One region of the Rahnella sp. ATs2 genome, then DNA from elsewhere that is predicted to be linked to it. Evidence: predicted binding sites of a transcription regulator. Region 1 holds the regulator's gene; each other region holds the start of a gene.
The links. Region 1 encodes CRP, which controls carbon source genes, mostly activating them, when cyclic AMP is high. Its sites were predicted from a motif close to ATGTGANNNNNNTCACAT; they were not measured.
Positions count from the first base shown of each region.

Region 2: a site for CRP is predicted at 6,776-6,793, ahead of ACJY2G_RS08395 (ABC-F family ATPase). Genes of this name have one in related genera too.
Region 3: a site for CRP is predicted at 978-995, ahead of srlA (PTS glucitol/sorbitol transporter subunit IIC). Genes of this name have one in related genera too.

Region 1 covers NZ_JBLYPL010000013.1:14,390-22,512, reverse strand. The annotation lists gene ACJY2G_RS15250 (YccS/YhfK family putative transporter) at 52-2,127, opposite strand; gene crp (cAMP-activated global transcriptional regulator CRP) at 2,189-2,821, opposite strand; gene ACJY2G_RS15240 (OsmC family protein) at 3,184-3,591, shown strand; gene ACJY2G_RS15235 (LysR substrate-binding domain-containing protein) at 3,593-4,504, opposite strand; gene ACJY2G_RS15230 (MFS transporter) at 4,698-5,888, shown strand; gene ACJY2G_RS15225 (amidohydrolase) at 5,904-7,088, shown strand; gene ACJY2G_RS15220 (phosphoribulokinase) at 7,094-7,963, opposite strand; gene ACJY2G_RS15215 (YheU family protein) at 8,107-8,123, opposite strand, start outside.
Region 2 covers NZ_JBLYPL010000006.1:268,751-276,873, reverse strand. The annotation lists gene ACJY2G_RS08420 (isoaspartyl peptidase/L-asparaginase family protein) at 1-945, opposite strand, end outside; gene tsgA (MFS transporter TsgA) at 1,221-2,417, shown strand; gene ACJY2G_RS08410 (DeoR family transcriptional regulator) at 2,493-2,726, opposite strand; gene moeA (molybdopterin molybdotransferase MoeA) at 2,972-4,213, shown strand; gene moeB (molybdopterin-synthase adenylyltransferase MoeB) at 4,216-4,977, shown strand; gene ACJY2G_RS08395 (ABC-F family ATPase) at 5,161-6,753, opposite strand; gene ACJY2G_RS08390 (nucleoside-specific channel-forming protein Tsx) at 6,941-7,828, opposite strand.
Region 3 covers NZ_JBLYPL010000005.1:226,949-235,071, forward strand. The annotation lists gene srlE (PTS glucitol/sorbitol transporter subunit IIB) at 1-294, opposite strand, end outside; gene srlA (PTS glucitol/sorbitol transporter subunit IIC) at 343-891, opposite strand; gene cueO (multicopper oxidase CueO) at 1,154-2,758, opposite strand; gene ACJY2G_RS06980 (YacC family pilotin-like protein) at 2,968-3,315, shown strand; gene speE (polyamine aminopropyltransferase) at 3,515-4,390, shown strand; gene speD (adenosylmethionine decarboxylase) at 4,419-5,213, shown strand; gene ACJY2G_RS06995 (hypothetical protein) at 5,649-6,518, shown strand; gene yddG (aromatic amino acid DMT transporter YddG) at 6,621-7,499, shown strand; gene yacL (protein YacL) at 7,522-7,887, opposite strand; gene fucR (L-fucose operon activator) at 7,922-8,123, opposite strand, start outside.

The DNA.
Region 1 (8,123 bases):
GCAGTCTGGCTGCAAGCCAGTAAAACGGGGATTTGAAAGGGGCATTCCCCTTCACGCCTTCCGCGTCAACCAGATCCCATGATGTGGCCTCTGCTTCCACGCCAGTGACGAAATAGTATGCATCACGCTGAGATGTGAAATCACACGCCGCAGGTGGCGTTCCATCTCGGTCAGGGGCATATCAGGATGCAGTTCCGGTGCATTGATCAGCGTGTTCTCATTGCCCGGCCCGTCATAAAGCAGTCGCTGCTGACAACTTTGCAACGCAATTTCACAGGTCTGTAAATACTCCGTCGCCAGTTTCTCCGGCAGCATGTAATGCTCGCGGGCGAGAATGGTCATTGCGTTGATGTGCTCGACAATGAACTGGCTGTGCGTCACCCACAGGCGCATATCCGCCAGATAATGCGAGTTAAAGCCGGGCTCCTGCATGGCCTGATTCAGTGACGTGAAAAGCTTGTTGTGCGCCTGATTGACCTGCATGCGGGTGTAGGCAAGCTTCGAGGTATCCGGATTTTCCTCAAGCAGTAAGCGGATAGCATCCTGAAAGGTTTCCAGCGCCTGGTGCGCATTCTGGCGCAGTAATCCGCTTTGCCATTGCGGCCACAGCCAGATGGTGCCGCCGAACGCCAGGGCGCAGCCGATCAGCGTATCCACCAGCCGCGGTACCAGAAAATGCACGCCGTTCATCGCCAGCAGTTGCAGGGTATATACCGCCGTCACGGTCATGCCGACCATCGCCAGCCCGTAGTTTTTACGCAGCACGGTATACGACACCAGCGTGACGATCAGCATACACATCAGCGTGATGCCTTCGGGTAATTCCAGCTTCAGCAATCCGGCGGCAATCAGCAATCCGGCCAGCGTGCCCAGCGCACGGTGCTGGATACGCACGCGCGTGGCGTTATAACCGTTCTGGCTGACCAGCATGATGGTCAGCAAAATCCAGTAGGGCTTGGGCAGATTAAAGAACAGCCCCAGGCTGCTGCCAATCGCCAGAATGATCCCCAGACGGGCGGCATTGCGCAGGGCGACAGATTTGAAGGAAAGATAGCTTTTCAGCGCAGGCCAGAAGGGTAAACGCGGCTGAGTGTTCATCAGGTCACGTTTGTACAACGGGCGCTGTGTCCGCAGCAGGCGTGCAATGCGGCTGAAGTGGTAGTAGCAAAACTGGCCGACCGGGTTCTCAGGATTGCGCGCGGCGATTTTCTCCAGCGCGGCCAGCTCGTTGGCCATCGTAAACCGCGCGGATAAACGGTGATAAAGAATGTCGTCGGCGATGACCCGCAGACGGGCGGAAATCACCTGCGCATTACGGCGGATAACCGCTTCGGCGTGGCTTTCTTCCACCAGCTTCTGCACTTCTTCCGGCTGATGCAGGCTCACCGTGATGTGCTCCTGCAAATCAAGCGCGACCTGAAAACGCTGAAACAGTCTTTTATGGTGATGATGATGGCCGTGTTGCGGCAGCATGTGCAGTTGCTGATAGAGCAGGGCAATCAGGTCGATGACCTGCTGCTGGCGCGTCAGCAACGGGGGTAACGCGGTTTCAGGATCGGTGTGTTGCGTCAGCAGGCTGTATTTAGCTTCGAAGTAATCCGCGAGTTGCAGATAGAGCTGGCTGAGCGTTTCGCGCATCGGCTGTTCTTCCGATATGCGAAACCACGCCCAGTTAAATAATCCGTACCAGGCCGTACCGGCGGCGAAAAGCACCGGCGCCTGCCATATCGGGCGAACGCCGACCATACTCAGTGTAAAGATGGTCGCCACCAGCGCGCCGGGCAACAGCCGCGCATGCAACGGGCTGATTTCGCCGGTCACGCCAAGCAGTAATGCCAGCGACAACATGATGAGCGGCAGGGGAATGTGCCAGCTTTCCAGCATCACTTGCAACAGAATGCTGCTCACGGCAAAGAGCGTTCCGCCAATTATCAGGCGTTTGAAAAAGCGTTTATGCGGAGTATCGAGGCCCGCGACGTTGCAGCAGGCAGGACAAAGAGAGAACAGCAGCCCCATTTGCAGATTGCCGAACAACCAGCAGATACCAACGGGCAGGCACAACACCAGCGTCTGGCGCAGCGCGTAGTTAACTTCCGGATGGTAAAACAGTCTTCGCCATAGCGTCATGGATAAAGCTTAGCCCATAAAAAAGGCGCGACAGTATTCTGCCGCGCCGATTTTTAAGGGATTAACGTGTGCCGTAAACGACAATCGTTTTACCGTGTGCCGAGATCAGACTTTGATCTTCAAGCATTTTGAGAATACGTCCGACTGTTTCACGTGAACAACCGACGATTTGGCCGATTTCCTGACGGGTGATCTTGATTTGCATCCCGTCCGGATGGGTCATCGCATCAGGCTGTTTAGCCAGATTAAGGAGAGTTTGAGCGATACGCCCTGTTACGTCGAGGAAGGCCAGGTTGCCGACTTTCTCTGACGTCACTTGCAGACGGTTTGCCATCTGCGCGGAAAGACGCATCAGAATATCCGGGTTAACCTGAATCAGCTGGCGGAATTTTTTATAAGAAATTTCAGCCACTTCACAGGCAGTTTTTGCACGAACCCACGCACTACGTTCCTGACCTTCTTCGAAGAGTCCCAGCTCGCCGATGAAGTCACCTTGGTTAAGGTAGGACAGTATCATTTCTTTGCCTTCTTCATCCTTGATAAGGACAGCAACTGACCCTTTCACGATGTAGTAAAGCGTTTCGGCTTTTTCACCCTGGTGAATCAGCGTACTTTTAGAAGGATACTTATGTATATGACAGTGAGACAGGAACCATTCAAGAGTCGGGTCTGTTTGTGGCTTGCCGAGAACCATTTGCTATTATCCTCTGTTGTTATCGCTGCCCAAAATCACAGGGCTCAGAGTTCCCTGTACGGCACTTCATAAAAAAAGCGCCCTTTCAGCATATAACTCCCCAGAAATGCTGCAAGCGGGTGTCGGAGTGAAACAGCCTGATTATTGCCGTTATCACCGTGGGTTCTGTTCTTAAACCGCGAAAACCGTCACCGCAATTCACTGGAAAGTATGTTTCGGCTTTGTTTGTAGCACAGGTTTGCAATGCTGTCTTCTGTTGTCTCGCTTCAGCATGATGGCGATCGGGTTACGTTGCCAGATTTTAGGTGAAAGGGTACTCTGGGAGCGGAATTCGACGAGTTTATTCACCGGGAGAATAGTTCATGCACGCACGCGTAAAATGGGTAGAAGGGCTGACGTTTTTAGGCGAGTCAGCGTCAGGCCACCAGATTTCTATGGATGGTAATGCGGGCGATAAAGCACCCAGCCCGATGGAAATGCTGCTGATGTCCGCAGGCGGTTGCAGCGCGATTGATGTGGTGTCTATTTTGCAAAAAGGCCGTAATGACGTGCGTGATTGTGAAGTCAAGCTGACCTCACAACGCCGCGAAGAAGCGCCGCGCCTGTTCACGCACATCAATCTGCATTTTATCGTCACCGGTAAAGATCTCACCGATAAGATTGTCGAACGTGCCGTTAGCCTGTCTGCGGAAAAGTACTGCTCTGTGTCCCTGATGCTCGGCAAAGCGGCGACCATCACGCACAGCTTTGAAGTGATCAGCGTCGAATAAGTTACGACCAGTCATACGCGTGGCACTGGCTGCGCAATAAATCCAAAAATCGCCGCGCGGCAAACGTCAGCGGCGATTTTTGCGAGTAAAGCACGCAATATTCCGCCTGCGGCAGGGTATCGATATTGAGCACACTCAGCCTGTCCTGCAATCCGAACGGCGCTTTCATCGCCCGCGCCACAATGGTCAGATAATCAGACTGCAACACCATATTTAGCCCGCACACCACCGAATCTGTATGCACCGGCATTTCCGCTGCCGGCTGATGAAATCCTCCCATCGATACCCTGATTTGCTGGTAATACCCCATATCCGTTTCGGGCAACAGCCAGCGCGCATCCTGTAATTCCTCCAGAGTTGTGGAGCCTGCCAGCGGATGTCCACGCCGGGCGATAACGCAGAAAGGTGCGCTGAACAGTGGCTCACGTACCAGATCTTCCAGCGGAAATCCCGGCCCGGCGGTACCGACCGCGAAATCCAGTTTCCCTTCGCGCAGTGCAGGTAATAACGTGGAAAGTTGCCCTTCTTTGATCAGCAGTTTGGACTGCGGAAACTGCGTCTTAAATTCTCCTGCCAGTCCGGGAAAAACCGTCAGCGCCAGCAGCGATGAAAATCCAATGGCGACGGAGCCCTGCGAATATTGTTCGATCTGGCGAATTTCATCGGCGGCGCGCTCAAGCTCTTCGAGGATAAATTGCATACGCTGTGCAAATGCCCGCCCCGTTTCGGTCAGCGTCATCCCCTGATTGCCACGCACGATCAGCTGCGTATCGAGCGTTTGTTCCAGTTCACGCAATGTTCTGCTGACCGCCGGTTGTGACTGATTCAACGCCCGCGCCGCGCCGCGAATACTGCCGCTGCGGATAACCTGCTGGAATACCTTCAGTTGCTGCAATTTCGGCAAATAGCGCATCACGATCCCTATCAGTAAAAAGCATCACCCGCCCAAAAATTGCATCTTATGGTCACGCTGTAAAGCTGATAGCGTCAGGATCGCGAAAAATAATATGTTGTTATTCAGTTGATTACGTGATGCATGTCGCATTTTACGATTCATCCGGCAGTGAGAAAATCTGACGTGGTGATAACAAAAAGGGATATCCGCTATGAAAAGTCGTTCCCTGATGATCTTCCTGCTATTTGTCGGTTATGCCGTGGTGTATATCGATAAAACAGTGATGGGCTTTGCGCTGCTGCCCATCGAGCGCGAATTTAATCTGCAACCTGAACAGCTGGGGTATATCACCGGCATTTTCTTCCTGGCCTATTCGCTGTTTCAGATCCCTGCGGGCTGGCTGAATGACCGGTTCGGCTACAAAAAAGTGCTCGGCATGTCGCTGTTCTTGCTGGGCGGCTTCGCGCTGTGTTTCGGAACGCTGGGCCTCAGCCTGGGATTACTGGTCACGTTCCGGTTTCTCTCCGGCGTCGGCCATTCCGGCTATCCTGCGTCCTGCGCCAAAGCCGTAGTGTCTAATTTCGCAGTTGAGAAGCGAACCTTTGCGCAGTCGATTTTGCTGTCTTCCGCCGGACTGGCGATGACTGCCGGACCGCTGATTGCGGTTTACAGCCTGGATCATCTTGGCTGGCGCGGATCGTTCTCCATTCTCGGATTGCTGGCTTTTGCCATCGCCGTAGCGATTGTGATTTTTGTGCCCAATCCGCCGGAAGCACAAGCCCGTACCGGCGCGAAAACTGGTTATCGGGAGTTGCTGAAAAACCCGATTGTCCTGCTGCTGTTTGTCTCAATTTTCTGCATCAACATTCCGTCTTACGGCCTGATGGCGTGGTTGCCAAAATATCTGGTCCAGCAGCGCGGTATGTCACTCGACGTGTCAGGCATGGTGGTCGCGACCGGCGGGCTGGGTATCTGGATTTCTTCACTGGCAACCGGCTGGCTGGTCGGACGCTATATGCAGGGCAAAGAGCCGAAAGTGATTTTCTGCTGCGCACTGCTCAGTGCGTTGTGTATCTGGCTGGTGTTTACGTCGGCATCGGCGGTTACCGCCGGGTTGTTCCTGTTCCTCGGCTACGTTTTCCTGATGGCGTCCTTTGTGACCGTCTTTACGCTGCCGATGAAACGCCTGCCTTCTGACGTCATGGGCGCGGCGATGGGGATCATTAATACCGGCGGGACTCTCGGCGGATTTGTGGCGCCGATTGCGATGGGATATCTCATCACCGCCAGCCACGGTTACCTTTCTACATTTGTATTTCTGGCGCTGGCGATGGGGGTGGCCGGTCTGGCTATCCTGCCGCTGGCAATAAAACCTCGTGCGCCAATGCGCGATGTGGCTTAACTGAGGAGAAGAGTGATGACTTTTAATTTCGAAGCAATGCTGGCTGAAGTCAAAGCGGACGTCCTGCGCTGGCGCAGACATATTCATGCCCATCCTGAACTCTCTTTTCAGGAGCATAAAACGGCGGCGTACATTACTCAGCAACTGGAAAGTTTCGGCGGTCTGACCCTGACACATCTGACGCCCAACAGCGTGATTGCCGATCTGAAAGGGGCGCATCCGGGGCCGGTATATGCGCTGCGGGCGGATATCGATGCCCTGCCGATTCAGGAGGAGAACGATGAACCTTTCTGCTCAACGGTCCCCGGCGTGATGCACGCCTGTGGTCATGATGCTCACACCGCAATGTTGCTGGGTGCGGCAAAAGTGCTGACCCAATGTCAGTCTGAGTTGCATGGTTCTGTGCGGTTTATCTTCCAGCATGCCGAAGAAGTGCCACCGGGCGGGGCGCAGGAACTGGTGGATTTAGGCGTGCTGGATGGCGTTGAGAAAATCTTTGGCCTGCACGTGATGCCTAATTCTCCGACCGGTGAAGTGGGGCTGAAAGAGGGGGTATTCTGTGCCTCAACGGATAATTTCGACATCACCATTACCGGCAAAGGCGGCCACGGTTCTATGCCGCATTTGTGTATCGATCCGGTGGTGATCGGCGCGGAAGTCGTCACCGCACTGCAAAACGTTGTGGCGCGCCGTATTGATCCGCTTCAGGTGCCGGTGCTGACTATCGCAACCTTCCAGACGGGCGAAAGTTATAACGTGATCCCGGAGCGGGTGAAGCTCGCCGGAACGCTGCGGACGCATCACAGCAACGTGCGCGAACAGGTGCCGCAGGTGATGGAGCAGATCATTTCCGGAATTACTGCAGCGCATGGCGCAACATACGAACTGCGCTGGACACGCGGCTATGTGAACGGTGACAACCATCCTGAGGCCTGTGCGATAGCGCGTCAGGTGATTGAAAAAACGCTGGGACCGCAGGCGCTGCGCGAAGTTACTCAGCCGCTGTTTGGCGGAGAGGATTTCTCTTCCTACCAGCAAAAAGTGCCGGGGTGTTTTCTGTTTATTGGCAGCGGGAATGAAAAAATTGGCGCGACTTACGGCGTACATAATCCGCGTTTTCGTCTCGATGAAGAGGCGTTACAGACTGGCGTCGCGCTGCATGTCGGGTTTATCCGTCAGTTGCTGATGAACGACGCCTGAGTCCGTTACTCGATCTTTTTCCCTTCCATCAGGCGCTGCACCAGCGGCGCCATAATCAGTTCCATCGCCAGCCCCATTTTTCCACCCGGCACCACCAGCGTTTTGATGTGCGAGATAAACGAACCCTGCAACATCGCCAGCAGATACGGGAAATCAATGTCATCCAGCCCCTGGAAGTGGATCACCACAAAGCTTTCATCCAGTGAAGGAATGGCTTTAGCGGCAAAAGGGTTGGAAGTATCGATTGTCGGTACGCGCTGGAAGTTGATGTGCGTGCGCGAGAACTGCGGCGTGATGTAACTGATGTAGTCATCCATCGAACGCACCACAGAATCCATCACTGCTTCGCGGGAATGTCCGCGCTCGCCGGTATCGCGCACCAGTTTCTGAATCCATTCAAGGTTAACGATGGGCACCACGCCGACCAGTAAATCAACCTGCGCGGCAACGTCAATTTTGTCTGCGACAACGCCGCCGTGCAGGCCTTCGTAGAACAAAATGTCAGTCGGTTCCGGCAGCGCCTGCCACGGCGTAAAGGTGCCCGGCACCTGATTGTAGGGAACCGCTTCGTCATAAGTATGCAGATACTTGCGCGAACGACCGGTACCGGTTTTACCGTATTCGATAAAACTTTTTTCCAGCAGACCAAAGTCGTTGGCTTCCGGTCCGAAATAGCTGATGTGACGCCCGAGGTCACGGGCTTTGCGGATTGCCGCATCCATTTCAGGGCGGGTGAAATGGTGAAAGCTGTCGCCTTCCAGCTCAGCCGCACGCAGGCCAAGCTGCTGAAATATTTTACGAAATGCCAGGCTGGTGGTGGTGGTGCCTGCTCCGCTGGAGCCGGTAACTGCTATAACAGGATGTTTTGCTGACATAGTCGGGCTTACTCCTTAAACGTCACGCCATATTGCCCTTCAGGTCATTCAGGGTAGGCGGAAACAAAGCGCATAATTAATCCCATTGTTACCATAATTATTCGCTGAGGGACAGGCTGTCCAAATCCATTTTATGATCGTGTTTACCAGTCCTGCGGGT
Region 2 (8,123 bases), on a different contig from region 1:
TTCACTGTTGAAAGGCAGTTCCACGTTGCCAAATTTATCGACGGCGATCATCCCGCCGCTCCCGCCCAGTGGCAGCAATTTTTCCTGCACCACTTTGTGTGTCGCTTCTGCCAGCGTTAAACCGGCGTATTCCATCAGCGCCGCCACGTCGTAAGCAGCGACGGTACGCATAAACACTTCACCTGTGCCGGTGCTGGAAATCGCCACCGTATTGTTGCTGGCGTAACAACCGGCGCCAATAATCGGCGAATCACCGACGCGTCCGGCCTGTTTGTTGGTCATTCCGCCGGTCGATGTTGCCGCCGCCAGATCACCGAATTCATCTATCGCCACCGCGCCTACGGTGCCAAATTTACGTTCCGGATCAATCGGGTCGCCTGAAGCATTCAGAGTCGCCCCGTCGTGATCGAGCATTACGCCGGTATCCGCGGCGATGGCGCGCTGCAACTGGTCATAACGTTCCTGAGTGAAGAAATACGCTGGTTCCACCATTTCCTGACCATTGGCACGGGCAAAATCTTCTGCGCCTGCACCGGTGAACAGGACGTGCGGGCTGTTTTCCAGCACCTTACGGGCGGTCATAACAGGATTGCGGATATGGCTGACGCCGCAAATCGCACCGGCATCCAGCGTGCGGCCATCCATAATGCAGGCATCTAATTCATGCGTACCCTGATGGGTAAATACCGCACCTTTACCGGCATTAAATAACGGGCATTCTTCCAGCAGGCGCACAGCTTCAGTTACGGCGTCCAGTGCGCTGCCACCCGCGGCCAGAATCGCCTGCCCGGCACTGACAATCCTTTCCAGTTCGGCCAGGTAAAGTTGTTCTTTTTCGGCGCTCATTGCCGCACGGGTTATTGCCCCGGCACCACCATGAATAGCGATGACCGGACGCTTCTTGTTCGAAACGGAAGCCGCTGAATTATCAGTAGAAGAACTCATTAGCACTGCACCTTTCGATGTTGTATTTATGTATGGAAGATGTTGACCTGTTTTTTGACTATATTTAGCCCGCTACAGTATGTAAAGCAGAAATGCATCGCCACCAAAATGGCGCTAATTGCTTAGATTGTTTAGGAAAAACAAATGCTGCAATTGAATATACATGCGGGACAAATCACCAGAGAACAGCAATAATAAACGTCCTAATCGCGGCAAAAGCACCTCTGGATAAGCTTACCGCGACTTTTTATTTTCTCTTTTTAGGAAATCAGTTTATGGAAACTGTTTATAACCGCCCGCGTCTTAATGTGATTTCGTGGCTAAGTTACTTTTTTACAGGGGGACTCGTCTCCACTCTGGGTATTGTTATCGGGCCAGTCGCGACGGCTTTTAATAAAGATCCGGCCTTTATCGGCCTCATGTTCTCACTGATGAACATCGGTTTATTCCTGCCGATTATGATCAGTGGCATCCTGATGCGTAAGTTCGATCTGGGCAAGCAGCTGATCACCGGGTCAATTGTCACCATCCTGACCTGTATCGCGCTGTTCGTGATGCCGTCGATTACCCTGTTCGGCATCGGCGTTTTCCTGATTGGTGCGACAGCTGGCCTGATGATGTCGATTGGCAGCTATCTAGTTGTGCGTATTAATGACGACCCGAAAAAGCGTTCCGCCAACTTAATCTTCACCGACTTCTTCTTTGCGCTTTCCGGCATGACGCTGTCTCTGGTGCTCGGTTTCCTGTTCAAGCATGGCGCGAGCTGGCTGGCGATGTACGGCATCATGGGTACGCTGAGCGTGCTGATGATCCTGCTGTGTGTGGGTCAGAAATTCCCGACCGTTGCGCAGCCGGAAAAAGTGGCGAAAAGCGAGCGGGAAGCGAAAGAGCCGTGGGGCTTCGCGGCGTACGTGCTGTGTTTTGCCCTGTTCGCCTTCGTCTTCAGCGAACTGGTTTTCACCCTGTGGATGCCAAGCTGGTTGCATGAGCATTTCGGTCTGGACACTGACAAAGCGGCGATCTACATCACCACTTACTGGATGGTGAAAGCGATTGGCCTGTTCCTGAACCAGTTCACCGTGCGTTTTGTGAAACTGCGTACCTTCCTGTTTGCGTCGGCCATCGTCGGGTTAATCAGCCTGTTTGTGGTGACACACAACGAAAACACCACGCTGGTGATGATTGCGGTTGGCCTGTTCGGCTTCTGTAACTCCGGTATGTTCTCCGGCCTGATGAGCTACGGCAGCCTGCAGGTGAAAAACTCACCTCCTACGCTGACCTCTGCGCTGCTGACGACGGCTTCCGTCGGTACGCTGATTTTCGCTTCCTTCTCATCATTCATTTATCGCGAATACGGCCTGTTCTGGGCGCTGAATATCGCGACCGTATCTTACGTTCTGCTGGTGCTGGCGGTGATCATCGCCGGTGTGCGCAGTAAAGCGGAAAAAATCCACCGCGAAATGGCGGCATAACATTTACTACGCATAAATTCATGCATAAAAAAGGGAAGGCATAAAAGCCTTCCCTTTTCTTATTTAGCTGCGCCTTTAAAGCTGCGGGCAGCGCTGCAAACTGTTTAGCCAGGATGTTTCAGGCTGAGCGGCCAGACGACGCGCGCGTCCATGGCGGCGTAAAATCAATCCCTTGTCCTGCATTTCACTCAAATCACGTCGGATCGTTTCAAGACTCACATCCAGCGATTGTGCCAGTTCGCTAACCTGTAACACTTCATGTTGTTCTACCAACTGAAGGATGGCCTGATGGCGATTTTTTTTAAGCACCGGTTATTCCTGTGTATATGACAGATATGTGACACAAATCACAAATAACGGTAACTATGATAACCGCGTTACATCCGTATTTTTGGGATCGATCTCAATTTTTCAGAAATCCCCACGAAGTTTTTACGCCTTCAGCGATTTTTGGTTCGTCCCGATTCTCTGTCATACTATGCTCATGCCCCATTTTCCCGTCCGTCGCCGGTGAGTACGCCCGCGTGGCCGGGCTGAATCACTAAGGAATTTTGATGGAATTCAACACTGCAGGCTTGATCTCACTTCAGGAAGCGCTGGATAAAATGCGCGCTTACGTTCCGAAAAAAACAGCGCAGGATGCCGAATCGCTGCCACTGGCAACCGCCGCTGGCCGTATTACTGCGGCACCGGTGCTTTCCCCGATTTTTGTCCCGCCTTTTGATAACTCCGCGATGGACGGTTATGCCCTGCGCATTGAAGACCTGCACGAGGGTGCCGTCCTGCCGGTGGCGGGAAAAGCCTTTGCCGGCGCGCCTTTTCATGGCGAATGGCCTGCCGGAACCTGTATCCGCATCATGACCGGTGCGCCGGTTCCGGCCGGTGCCGACACAGTGATCATGCAGGAACAGGCAGAAGTTTCAGACGCGGGGATACGTTTCACTGCAACGGCGCAAAAAGGCCAGAATATCCGCCTGACCGGAGACGACATTAAGCAAGGCGACAGCGTTTTGCCTGCTGGCGTGCGTCTGGGTGCAGCAGAATTACCGCTGCTGGCGTCCCTTGGCGTGACTGAAGTACAAGTCTGGAAGCCGCTGAAAGTCGCCGTATTTTCCACCGGTGATGAGCTACAACCTGTCGGTACGCCTCTGCAGGAAGGCCAGATTTATGACACGAACCGGTTTGCCGTGCGTCTGATGCTGGAGCAACTCGGTTGTACGGTGCTGGATTTAGGCATTATCCGCGACGATCCGCAGGCATTGCGTAAAGCGTTTGAAGAAGCCAATGAATTTGCCGATTTGGTAATTTCCAGCGGCGGTGTTTCCGTCGGTGAGGCCGATTACACCAAACAGATGCTGGACGAACTGGGCGAAATTGGTTTCTGGAAACTGGCCATGAAACCGGGCAAACCGTTTGCTTTCGGAAAACTGAAAGACAGCTGGTTCTGCGGACTGCCGGGTAATCCGGTGTCGGCTGCACTGACGTTTTATCAGCTGGTTCAGCCATTTATCGCTCAGCTTTCCGGTCACAGTGCCTGGCAGTTCCCGCCACGTCTGAAAGCGAAAGCCGTAACGCCGCTGAAAAAATCGCCGGGACGCCTCGATTTCCAGCGCGGTATTTTCAGCACCAATGCAGAAGGTCAGCTGGAAGTGCGCACTACCGGCCATCAGGGATCGCACGTCTTCAGCTCATTCAGCCAGGCTAACTGTTTTATCGTGCTTGAGCGTGAACGCGACAATGTTACGGCTGGCGAAATCGTTGAAGTCGAGCCTTTTAACGCGCTGCTGCGGAGCTGAACATGGCGACTCTGCCGGAACTGACGGACGCTGAAACCCTGCGCTATAACCGCCAGATAGTACTGAAAGGGTTTGATTTTGATGCGCAGGAACAGCTGAAAGCCAGCCACGCGCTGATTGTCGGGCTGGGAGGTTTAGGCTGCGCCGCCGCGCAATATCTGGCGGCGGCAGGCACCGGCACATTAACGCTGCTGGATTTCGATACGGTATCGCTCTCAAACCTGCAACGCCAGACGCTGCACACTGACGCGCGGATCGGGATGCCGAAAGTCGACTCCGCCGCCATAGCGCTGGCGGCAATCAATCCGCACATCCGCTTAAATCAGGTAAATGCTCAGGCGGATGACGATTTATTACGCGAACTGATCGCCGCCTGCGACGTGGTGGTGGATTGCACCGACAATGTCACGACGCGTAATCAGCTGAACAGTGAATGTTTCGCGCAGAAAAAACCGCTGGTCTCCGGCGCCGCTATCCGTATGGAAGGTCAGCTCAGCGTATTTACCTACCAGCCGCAGGAACCCTGCTATCGCTGCCTGAGCCGGTTATTCGGTGAAAATGCACTGACCTGCGTGGAAGCTGGCGTCATGGCCCCGCTGGTCGGCACCATCGGCAGCTTGCAGGCGATGGAAACCATCAAACTGCTGACAAAATTTGGCGAAACCCCACGCGGAAAACTGCTGATGTTCGACGCCATGACGTTGCAGTTTCGCGAAATGAAACTGATCAAAGATCCGCATTGTGAAGTGTGTGGTGATTGTTGAATCGGTAAATCCAGACACAAAAAAACCGCCTTTATCGGCGGCGGTTTTTAAATAATAAGAACCTCTAAATCATTCGAGTTGTATCCAGGCGGCAACTGAACAAATCCCCGGGAGCATACATCAGTATGTGACCGGGGTTTGTGAGGAAAGCCAACGCAGAGACAGCTTGAAGGATGACGAGGTTTAATTGATGCCCTGGCTACGCAGGTAATCTTCGTAGTTACCAGAGAAATCAATCACACGGGTCGGTGTCATTTCCAGAATACGCGTTGCCAGTGAGCTGACGAATTCACGGTCGTGGGAAACGAAGATCAGCGTTCCTTCGTACATTTCCAGCGCCATGTTCAGTGACTCGATGGATTCCATATCAAGGTGGTTGGTTGGTTCATCCATAATCAGGATGTTTGGACGTTGCATCATCAGTTTCCCGAATAACATACGACCTTTCTCACCACCGGAAAGCACTTTCACTTTCTTCTTGATATCGTCCTGACCGAACAGCAGACGGCCTAACACACCGCGTACAGCCTGCTCATCGTCTTTCTCGGATTTCCACTGGCTCATCCAGTCGAATACGTTCAGGGTATCGTCGAATTCGTATTCGTGATCCTGCGCGTAATAACCGATTTTAGAGTTTTCAGACCATTTCACTGAACCGCTTTCAGGCTCATGCTCACCGACCAGCGTTTTCAGCAGGGTCGATTTACCGATACCGTTGGCACCCAGAATCGCGACTTTCTCGCCGACTTCCAGCATCAGGCCGAGGTTTTTAAACAGCGGACCGTTGTCGAAACCTTTGGTGATCTTTTCCACTTCCAGCGCATTACGGAACAGTTTTTTGTCCTGCTCGAAACGCATGTAAGGGTTCTGACGGCTGGATGCTTTGATTTCATCGAGCTGAATTTTATCAATCTGACGGGCGCGGGACGTTGCCTGTTTAGATTTAGAGGCGTTGGCGCTGAAGCGGCTAACGAACGATTGCAGTTCAGCAATCTGCGCTTTCTTCTTGGCGTTATTAGCTGTCAGAAGCTCACGAGCCTGCGTTGCCGCCGTCATGTATTCATCGTAGTTGCCCGGATAAACACGCAGTTCGCCGTAGTCCAGATCCGCCATGTGCGTACACACCATGTTCAGGAAGTGACGGTCATGCGAAATGATGATCATGGTGCTGTTACGTTCGTTCAGCACCTGCTCCAGCCAGCGAATAGTATCGATGTCCAGGTTGTTCGTCGGTTCGTCGAGCAGCAGAATTTCCGGGTCGGAGAACAGTGCCTGCGCCAGAAGCACACGCAGTTTAAAGCCCGGCGCGATTTCGCTCATCGGACCATAATGTTGCTCAACAGGAATGCCTACGCCCAGCAGCAGTTCGCCGGCACGGGATTCTGCACTGTAGCCGTCCATTTCACCGTAAGCGACTTCCAGATCAGCCACTTTGTAGCCGTCTTCTTCGCTCATTTCCGCCATGGCGTAAATGCGGTCGCGCTCTTCCTTCACTTCCCACAATTCGGTGTGGCCCATGATCACGGTGTCCAGCACGCTGAACTGTTCGAAGGCGAACTGATCCTGGCGTAATTTACCCAGACGTTCGTTCGGATCAAGAACGACGTTACCGCCAGAAGGCACTAAATCGCCACCGAGGATCTTCATGAAAGTGGACTTGCCACAACCGTTCGCGCCAATCAGGCCATAACGGTTACCGCCGCCAAATTTCACGTTAATGTTTTCAAATAACGGCTTGCTGCCGAATTGCATGGTGATGTTGTAAGTACTTAGCACAACGCTCGCTCTTAATTGGGAAATGTGATTTGGCGCGCATTATGCCACAACGGCGCGTTGGGATCGCCTCCCCTTGTGTACATTTTTCGCGCAATAGCTAAAAAAGTTCCCTGCACACTCAATGATCGTTGGGAAATAAAAACAAAAAACCCGACATAAGCCGGGTTTTACAGGTCAGATTCGGGGATCAGAAGTTGTAGCCGATCACGCCGTAGTAACCCCAGCCGGTGGACTTCACATCGAAGTTACCGTTGCCGAAGTTCAGCTCTGCGCCGTCAGCCCACTGGCCGCCGTTGTGGAAGTAACGCGCCACGAACGAGTAATGCCAGTGCGTGTAGTTCAGGGACAGAATATGGCTTGAGGCGATAGAGTTGTTGGAACGTGCTTTGTTGCCGTTCACGTCACGCATATCGTCATCACCGAGTGAGGAGCCCCAGTCGAAGTTGGTGAACCCGATGTAGCTCAGGTTGCCACCCCACAACTGTGTCAGCGGAACAAAGTATTTCACTTTGAAACGGTAACCGTCCCAGCTGTTTTCGTTGGCAGCGTTGTAGTTTTCCCACTGGTATTTTGCATACACGTTCAGAGACAGGCTCATCGGCAGGCCGGTATCAATATCGGTGCCCAGACCCATGTACCAAGTGTTCTGACGGTTTTCGCTGTCCGGCCCCATATCGTAGATATAGTTGTTCGCGAAATACCACTCTTTGAACGGGCCAAAGCTCAGATCAGTGCCGGTCAGCTTATCAATAGAGAAACGCGGTTCGATTTCCATAAACAGCGGAGAACCGTTTTTATCCCAGATACCGGTGTCGTTACCGTTACCGGCGCCGAAGGTTTTAGGAATATCGATATAGCCGTAGAAATCAAACCAGTCTTTGTGCGCAAACGCTTCATATTCAAGGTAAACATCGTTACGCAGTGTCGGCCCGAAACGGGTATCTGCGCTGCCTACGACGTTAACACTCTGGTGCCACCAGTCAGAAACAAATTCGCCCTTGCTATCATCAGCGAGCACGGTCGCGCTGTAGGACAAAGCCATCAAAGCGCCTGCTGCAATAATTTTATTTTTCATATTTATACCAGAAGCGGGGGTGGGACAACGCCTTGCCACTTTCAGACGTTGCATAAAACAAACCCTAAAACTGTGATCCGCAACCGATTGCTGCACATAGTGCATAAAACCTGCAATTTCCAGTTACTTCCTACAAGAGTCGACTTTTCTTAGCTAATAAATAGATTTGGTCAAGGTTTGTCAATTTCTGTTTCATTCTGATACATCCCGAATGTGATATTGATCACACATATGTTTCGGGTTTATTTCATTCACGTGATCCGGGGCCAGAAAAAAACATCGTTCATAAAATGAA
Region 3 (8,123 bases), on a different contig from region 1:
GCCGGACTTGCCGGTCGAATGGATGTTTATGGTCGGGATGCGCCGTTTAGGATAAATGCCGCAGCGCAGCGTGCCGCCGCAGTCGATAACCGCCACACCGATTTCTTCCGCAGGAGGTTCGCCTTCTTTAAAACCATCCACCGTTTCCCAGCCGGTCAGTTCCGCCAGCTTGTCGACAATCGCCGGGCGCGTGCCCGCCGTGATATACACCACTTTTTTGCCGGGCACCGCGTCAATCAACAGCGGACCACCCCAGCCACCTTCACCCCGGTTAATACGGATCGTAACGCTCATTTTCTGCTCCGGTTTTTAGAATTGGATTTTGAATAGACTGGAACCTGCCTACAGCTGCACCTGACGATCCAGCTGAATGCCCATCTTGCGTTCGAAGATGCGAGTGGTGAGATCCGTTATCCAGCCGCGGAAGAAATTGGTCACCATACCGACCAGGAAATAACTGACGGCCAGCGGTCCGAGCGGCAGTCCCAGCGTGGTCAGCCCGCTGGCAACGCCGAGATACACAAACAGTTCGCCGGGGTTGATGTGCGGGAAGAGACCGTTCATGGAATGGCAGCTGTAAGAGCCAGCGGCGTAATAGCTGGGTTTGTAGATTTCGGGCATAAAGCGCCCGAGGCTGAGGGTCATCGGGTTGCAGAAAACAAAGGTGCCAATCACCGGCAGCAGCAGGTAGCGCGAAATCGGATTGCCAGCACAGCGCTGTGCCAGACGTTCGATTCGCCGTTGTCCGACAAAAACAATCAGCGCGTTCATGACTACCAGCAAACTGATTAAGAGAGGCAGGATGCCGGTGACCATCCCGACAAACACCTCACCGCCTTTTTGAAACAGGCCGATAAACCACTCGGCACCGTGCGTTATTACATCAATCATCATCTTCTCCTGTAGGGGATCGTGGGTTTACGCTTTCATGTTTTGTTACTCCACGCTGAAAATATAATCATTATGAATTTATATTAATTATATATTGATCACATTTTGAAAGTTTAACCTTTCAATTTGAAAGATTGATAATCAAGAGGCATTACAGGAAGAAGAAGGGAGCAGGAAGAAAGAGGGGTGAGACTGACCGGAGGAACGTCTCAGGCCAGCTTATTTTTAGAAACTTTTAAGAAACTACAGAAAGTAAAACCCGTTACGCCGACACCGTAAATCCAAGCATCATGCCGGTATCTTCATGTTCCAGCAGATGACAGTGCGCCATATAAGCATGTTGTTTATTGGCCAGATGGTTGAAGCGGACCAGAACTTCACTGCGGGCACCCTCAACGCGCACGATATCTTTCCAGCCCTGCCGGTGCGGCGGCACAGGCTGACCATTTTCAGAAAGAATACGGAACTGCGTGCCGTGGATATGGAAAGGATGCAGCATCATGTCGCCCTCGCCGGAAATAGTCCATTTTTCGTACTGGCCTTGTTTCACATCGAAAGCGGGCACATTCATGTCATAGGCTTTGCCGTTAATTTTGTTGCCCTGCATGAAGTCGTAACCGGCGGACGATTTGCTCATATCCATACCCGCCATGCTGCCGTGACCGTCATGTTCTGAACCCGACATGCCCGGCATTGCTGCCATATCGCCGCCGCCATGATCCATGCTCATGCCAGCCATCGCATTGTGGCCATAGCGTTTCATCAGCGCCGCCATACCCTGCTGGTCCAGTTGCGGATCCATCATCAGTTGCAGCCAGCGGGTTGGCAGATTATCGACGGACACCAGCGCAGGCAGCGGCACCAGCGTGTCCGGCAGAGAACTGCCGCTTTGCGTCAGCGTCGGCTGAATACGCAGCACCGGCAACGGTTTGTCGAACGGTGCCAGCGTCATACCCATCTGTTTCACCGGCAGCGTAACCAGATCAAAGGCTTTGCCGTCGCTGCAATCAATCAGCACTTCAAAACGTTCGCCCATCAGCAAGGATAAATCGCTGACTTTCACCGGTTCAGGCAGGAAACCGCCGTCGCTGGCGATGACGTACATTGGCCGCTGGTCACTGGTGGCGATGTGCAGCGAGCGCGCATTACAGCCATTGAGCAGACGAAAACGCATCCAGCCGCGGGAAATACCGTGCTGCGGATAAACTGCGCCGTTGGTCAGCATATGTTGCCCGAACCAGCCGACAGCCGCGGTCATCACGTCCATCTGATAATCTATCTGTCCGGCGTCGTTCAGGCGTTTATCCTGCAAAATGACCGGAATATCATCCACGCCCCAGCGTTTCGGGATCTGCAACAGGTCGCTGGCTTCATCTTCAATCAGCACCATACCGGCCAGACCCATCGCCACCTGATAACCGCTGGTCTGATGCGGATGCGGATGGAACCAGCAGGTCGACGCTGGCTGATCGAGTGTGAAACTGACTTTTCTTTTCTGACCCGGAGCGATCAGTGCCTGAGGGCCACCATCGACGTCACCGGGGATTTCCAGCCCGTGCCAGTGAACGGTGCTGGCAACATCCAGACGGTTATTAACGGTGACATCGACCTGTTTGCCGCGACGGATACGCAGCGCCGGGCCGAGAAGATTACCGTTAACGCCCCAGGTTTCGGTGTTAACACCGGGCAAAAACTGGCTCTGACCGCGCTGCAACGTCAGCATAATAGCGTTGCGGATATCCGGTTCCAGCAGCGCAGGAATGGGCAATGCAGGGCGGTCTGCGGCGAGCGCGAAGCGGCTCCAGCCGGGCAGCGTACTGGCGGCCCCCATCAGGGTTGTCCATTTTACGAAATCACGACGGTTCATTTTTCAGTCCTTATGAGGGCAATTGCCAGACGGATGGCGTGAGCGTGCCATAATAGTACGACAGCCTAACCCTTCCCCTAAGGGGAAGGTCAAGCGGCTCAGCGGGAAAAGAAATTTGGTGCCGCTCAGTGCAAATATGGTAACGTCCTTTTAACTGTTTGTGAGCCAAGTCTTTCTGACTTTCTATCTAAAAGAACAAGAACACGCCGATGAAAAAAACAACATTGTGTTTACTATTACTGTCGCTGCTTGGCTTCTCGTCCGCCAGTCAGGCGCTGAGTGAATCAGAAGCGGAAGATCTGGCGGACCTGACTGCCGTTTTCGTTTATCTGAAAAACAACTGCGGTTACGAACAGCTGCCGAATACCCAAATCAAACGGGCGATCGTGTTTTTCGCCCAACAAAACCGCTGGGATCTGAGCAATTACAACAGCTTTAATATGCAGTCGATGGGCGAAGACAGCTACCGCGATCTGAGCGGGATTGCCGTCCCTAAACCGACCAAATGCAAATCTCTGGCGCGTGATTCCCTGAGTCTGCTGGCCTACACCAACTAATTTTTAAGCCTGTTTACGCGCTTTGCGCTCCGTCATTTTGTTGCCGGAGCCGCTTCCCCTTCCCTCTGTTACCCGTACCACGTTTGCCTCAGCTACACTTAACCTAAACGGGTTTGTCTGAAACCGTGCATGGACCGGCAGAGTTAGCTATCATGTGCGCCCATTTTTATGGCTGCGATTGATCAGGAGAAACCACAACATGTCCCAGAGCTCGTCATCCAAAGAAATATGGTATGAGACGCTGCACGCCCATTTTGGCCAGTACTTCAGCGTCGATAAAGAGTTATACCGAGACAAAACCGAGCATCAGGATCTGGTGATTTTCGAGAATGCCGCGCTGGGTCGCGTGATGGCGCTCGACGGCGTGGTGCAAACCACTGAGCGTGATGAATTCATCTATCACGAAATGCTGACCCATGTGCCGTTGTTCGCCCACGGCAACGCGAAAAAGGTGCTGATCATTGGCGGCGGCGACGGCGCAATGCTGCGCGAAGTGTGCCGCCACAAAGGTGTGGAATCGGTGACGATGGTGGAAATTGATGCCGGCGTAGTGGAGTTTTGCCGCCAGTATCTGCCAAACCATAATGCCGGTGCCTATGACGATCCGCGTTTCAACCTGGTGATCGACGACGGTGTGAACTTCGTTAATCAGACCGCTGAAACCTATGATGTGATCATCTCCGATTGCACCGATCCGATCGGTCCCGGTGAAAGTCTGTTTACGTCGGCGTTCTACGAAGGCTGTGCCCGTTGTCTCAAACCGGGCGGCATTTTCGTGGCACAAAATGGCGTGTGCTTCCTCCAGCAGGATGAAGCGGTCAACAGCCACACCAAACTGAGCCACTATTTCAGTGATGTCAGTTTCTATCAGGCCGCGATCCCGACCTATTATGGCGGCATCATGACCTTTGCCTGGGCGACCAACAGCCCGGAATATCGCCAGATCGACAGCGCAACCTTGCAGGCGCGTTTTGACGCCGCAGATATCACCTGTCGTTATTACAATCCGGCGATTCATCACGGCAGCTTTGCCCTGCCACAATATTTACTGAATGCCCTGTCAGCCGCGCGCTGATACTGCATCCATAAGGGGGTGAACTAAATTGCAAAAGCTGAAACTGCATGGCTTCAACAACCTGACCAAAAGCCTGAGTTTTTGTATCTACGATATCTGCTACGCCAAAACCGCAGACGATCGTGATGGCTACATTGCCTACATTGACAAAGAATATAACGCTAACCGCTTGACGGAGATCCTCACCGAAACCTGCTCGATCATCGGTGCCAATATCCTCAACGTGGCGCGACAGGATTACGAACCACAGGGCGCCAGCGTCACGATTTTAGTGAGCGAAGAGCCGATGGATCCGCGTGATGTCGATAACACAGAACATCCGGGTCCGTTGCCGAATTCCGTGGTCGCACATCTGGATAAAAGCCATATCTGCGTGCATACCTATCCGGAAAGCCATCCCGAAGGCGGCCTGTGTACTTTCCGCGCTGATATTGAAGTCTCGACCTGTGGCGTAATTTCACCGCTGAAAGCGCTGAACTATCTGATCCATCAGCTCGAATCCGACATCGTCACCATCGATTACCGCGTTCGTGGTTTTACCCGCGACGTGAACGGCGTGAAACACTACATCGACCATTCCATTAACTCGATTCAGAACTTCATGTCGCAGGATATGAAAGCGCTGTACGACATGATGGACGTCAACGTGTATCAGGAAAATATCTTCCACACCAAGATGTTGCTGAAAGAGTTCGATCTCAAACATTATCTTTTCAATGCCAAACCGGATGAACTGAGCGCGCAGGAGCGTAAGGAAATCACCGATTTGCTGTACAAAGAAATGCAGGAAATCTATTACGGTCGCAATCTGCCGTCAGTCTGATCAGGGCTGAATAAAGAAAAGGCCGGACATGAGTAAAATGTCCGGCCTTTTTTTGTATAGACAAATTCTGATATTGAATATTCTCCCGACTGAAACTCAATAAGCATCACTTAAGTAAAATAACTTCGCCTGTATAAGAACCGGCTATACTCCTTAAGGCAAATTAATATTTAAAGAGTGATTAAATCCTTATTTAAGTCAAATTAATCGCCAATCGATCTAACAATTAAGCCAAATTTCAAAAATAATATACAACCTATAAATCAAATATAATTCATGTATAACCAATAATTTAGCTTATGGCAGATCAAAAGATCGCTTTTTTCTGAAAAACAGATAAATCCCTTTATATATTCCCCCCTGACCATTAGCATCGCGTCATTGCTTACTAAGCAACCAGCTCCATCCACCTGCAAGCAGAAATATAAAATGACAATGAGTAAATTAAAGACCGTATCCAGCCTGCTGGTCGCGAGTTCTTTATTGGTTTCCGGGGTTTCCCGGGCCGGGGAAAGTTTGTTAGGCAGCAATACTGAAGGGATGCGGCACTATGTGAGTTACGGTGCTGAATATTATAAGTGGGACGAATCCGTCGATAATATGGACGGTAAATATGTTGCTGAACATGGCCCGCGCCTGCGCGTTAATTTCGGATCCAATAATTACCTTGATGCCCCCGGCGGATTATTAAAAGCCTGGGACATGAGCGTGATGTTCGGGATCGTCCGGTATAAAGGCAGTACGCTGGACGATCAGGCCAATGTGCCGAACGGATCACTGAAAGGCAAAACCTACTACACCGGTTACAGTGCGGACATGACGCGCGGCTACCGTTACCGGGCATCCGACAGTGTGTCTTTCGATATGAAAGGCGCACTCGGCGGCCAGGCATGGTTGCGAAACATCCGCTCTGACGATGTGTATATTGCCTCGGAAAATACCACCCGCAATTACAACGCGGTGGAAGTCACGCTGCAGCCTTATGCCAAAGCATCCCTGGGTGCGAACTGGCAGATGACCGCAGATTCACGTCTGAGTCTGGAAGGCGGTGCACTGTATCCGATTAAAACCTGGACGCACAGCAATCAGGGTTCAGTCTGGCTGGAGCCGAAATCTAAGCTCTCGCCATTCACCAGCCTGACCTGGAATATCAACAAAGATGTCTTTGTGAAAGCCAGCTATGTGCACCAGAAATACGGCAAGTCGGACGAGAAACAGGGTGACCTGAACGGACGCACCGTCGGCTATTATCAGCCCGCGACCACCACCTCCACGCTGGGATTAGAAGTCGGTTTCTACTTCTGATGATGCCAGCGAATAAGCGCCCTCAAGCGGATTGTTCCGGTGTAAATCACCGGGACAATCGCTTATCTTAAAAGCCTCCTTTTCCCGAGGCTTACCTTTCATATGGATCGTTTCGCAACGCTGGCTGGCGTTCTCGCCATTTTATTGTGGAGCATGAGCGTGGCGCTCACCCGCAGTTTATCTGAATCTCTGGGGCCTTTTGGCGCCGCCGCATCGATTTATACAGTCAGTGGAATTATGGTCTGGATGGTCGGCGGAAAGCCTTCCCTGCGCGGGGAATCGCCCGCTTATCTGATCGTCTGCGGTCTGCTGTTTATCTTTTATATGGTGGCGTTTTCGCTGGCGATTGGTCTGGCGCATACCCGTCAGCAAACGCTGGAACTGGGACTTATCAATTATTTGTGGCCGAGCCTGACGCTGATTTTTGCGGTTCCGCTGCTGAAATTACGCGTACGCTGGTGGATCTGGCCGGGCGTGGTGCTGGCGTTTGCCGGTGTGCTGTGGGCAATCAGCGGCGGGCACGGACTGGATATCCATCAGTTGCTGCGTAATGTGCGTGGCAATCCGGTGGCCTACAGTCTGGCGCTGGGCGCAGCCGTTTCATGGGCGCTGTATTCCAATCTGGTTCGTGTGTTATGTAAAGGCAAAGGCGTGCTGCCGTTGTTTCTGCTGGCGACGGGTGCCGTGCTGTGGGTGTTGTATTTTACCTATTCATCGAACCGCATCAGCCTGACGCTGCCGGCTATTCTCGAACTGCTGGCGATGGGCGCAGTGACGGCCATTTCGTATCAGTGCTGGGATATCGCGATGAAAAAAGGCAATGCCACACTGGTGGCTGCGCTGTCGTATTTCACGCCGCTGTCATCGATTCTGATTGCCGGGTTGTGGCTGCACACGTTGCCGGGCGCCAGTTTCTGGCCGGGCGTGCTGATGGTGGTCGGCGGTTCGCTGCTGTGCTGGACCGCCTCGCGGGGTAAATAAGTTTCAGCGACAGGTCGTAACCTTATCGATAAGTCGTCACGAAAGAACGGTATTTGGCGAGGACTTGCAAAAAGTCCTCGACGCCGCAAAACGCCAGACTCTCTTCGTCGTAATAACTCATGCCTTCTTCAATCTCATCGCCGTCGAAATCCAGCTGATTGGCGCGGATCATCACTTCATCGTCGGCTAACAGCAGCGTGTATTCGTGGCCGACCATTTGCGTCTGGCGCTCGCTGCCCTTCAGCTCAGCCAGTGCGGCTTCAACGGTATCCAGCACGCTCAGGTCGCCCTTCACTTCTTCATTCAGCCAGTGACCGAGCACTTCGTGGCCCATTGAAAAACGCACTTTGACCTCACCGGTGATGTCGCGCAAAAAATCGTAATCCATGGGTTACTCCGCAGGAGGATGAAAAGGGGAATCGTCAACCGGCCGCATTTTGGCGTTCAAACAGCCGTATGTCCACCTCTTCTATGTTGCAAATCGGCGCACCGGCTTTACGCAGGATCTTACTCTTGTCCATCAGTAACAGTGATTGTGCGGCGTATTTGATCAATAGCGCTTTAAAGCGGGCATTTTTGTCATTACTGTCCCAAAGCACGCCTTCGCCGTCTAATCCTTCACAG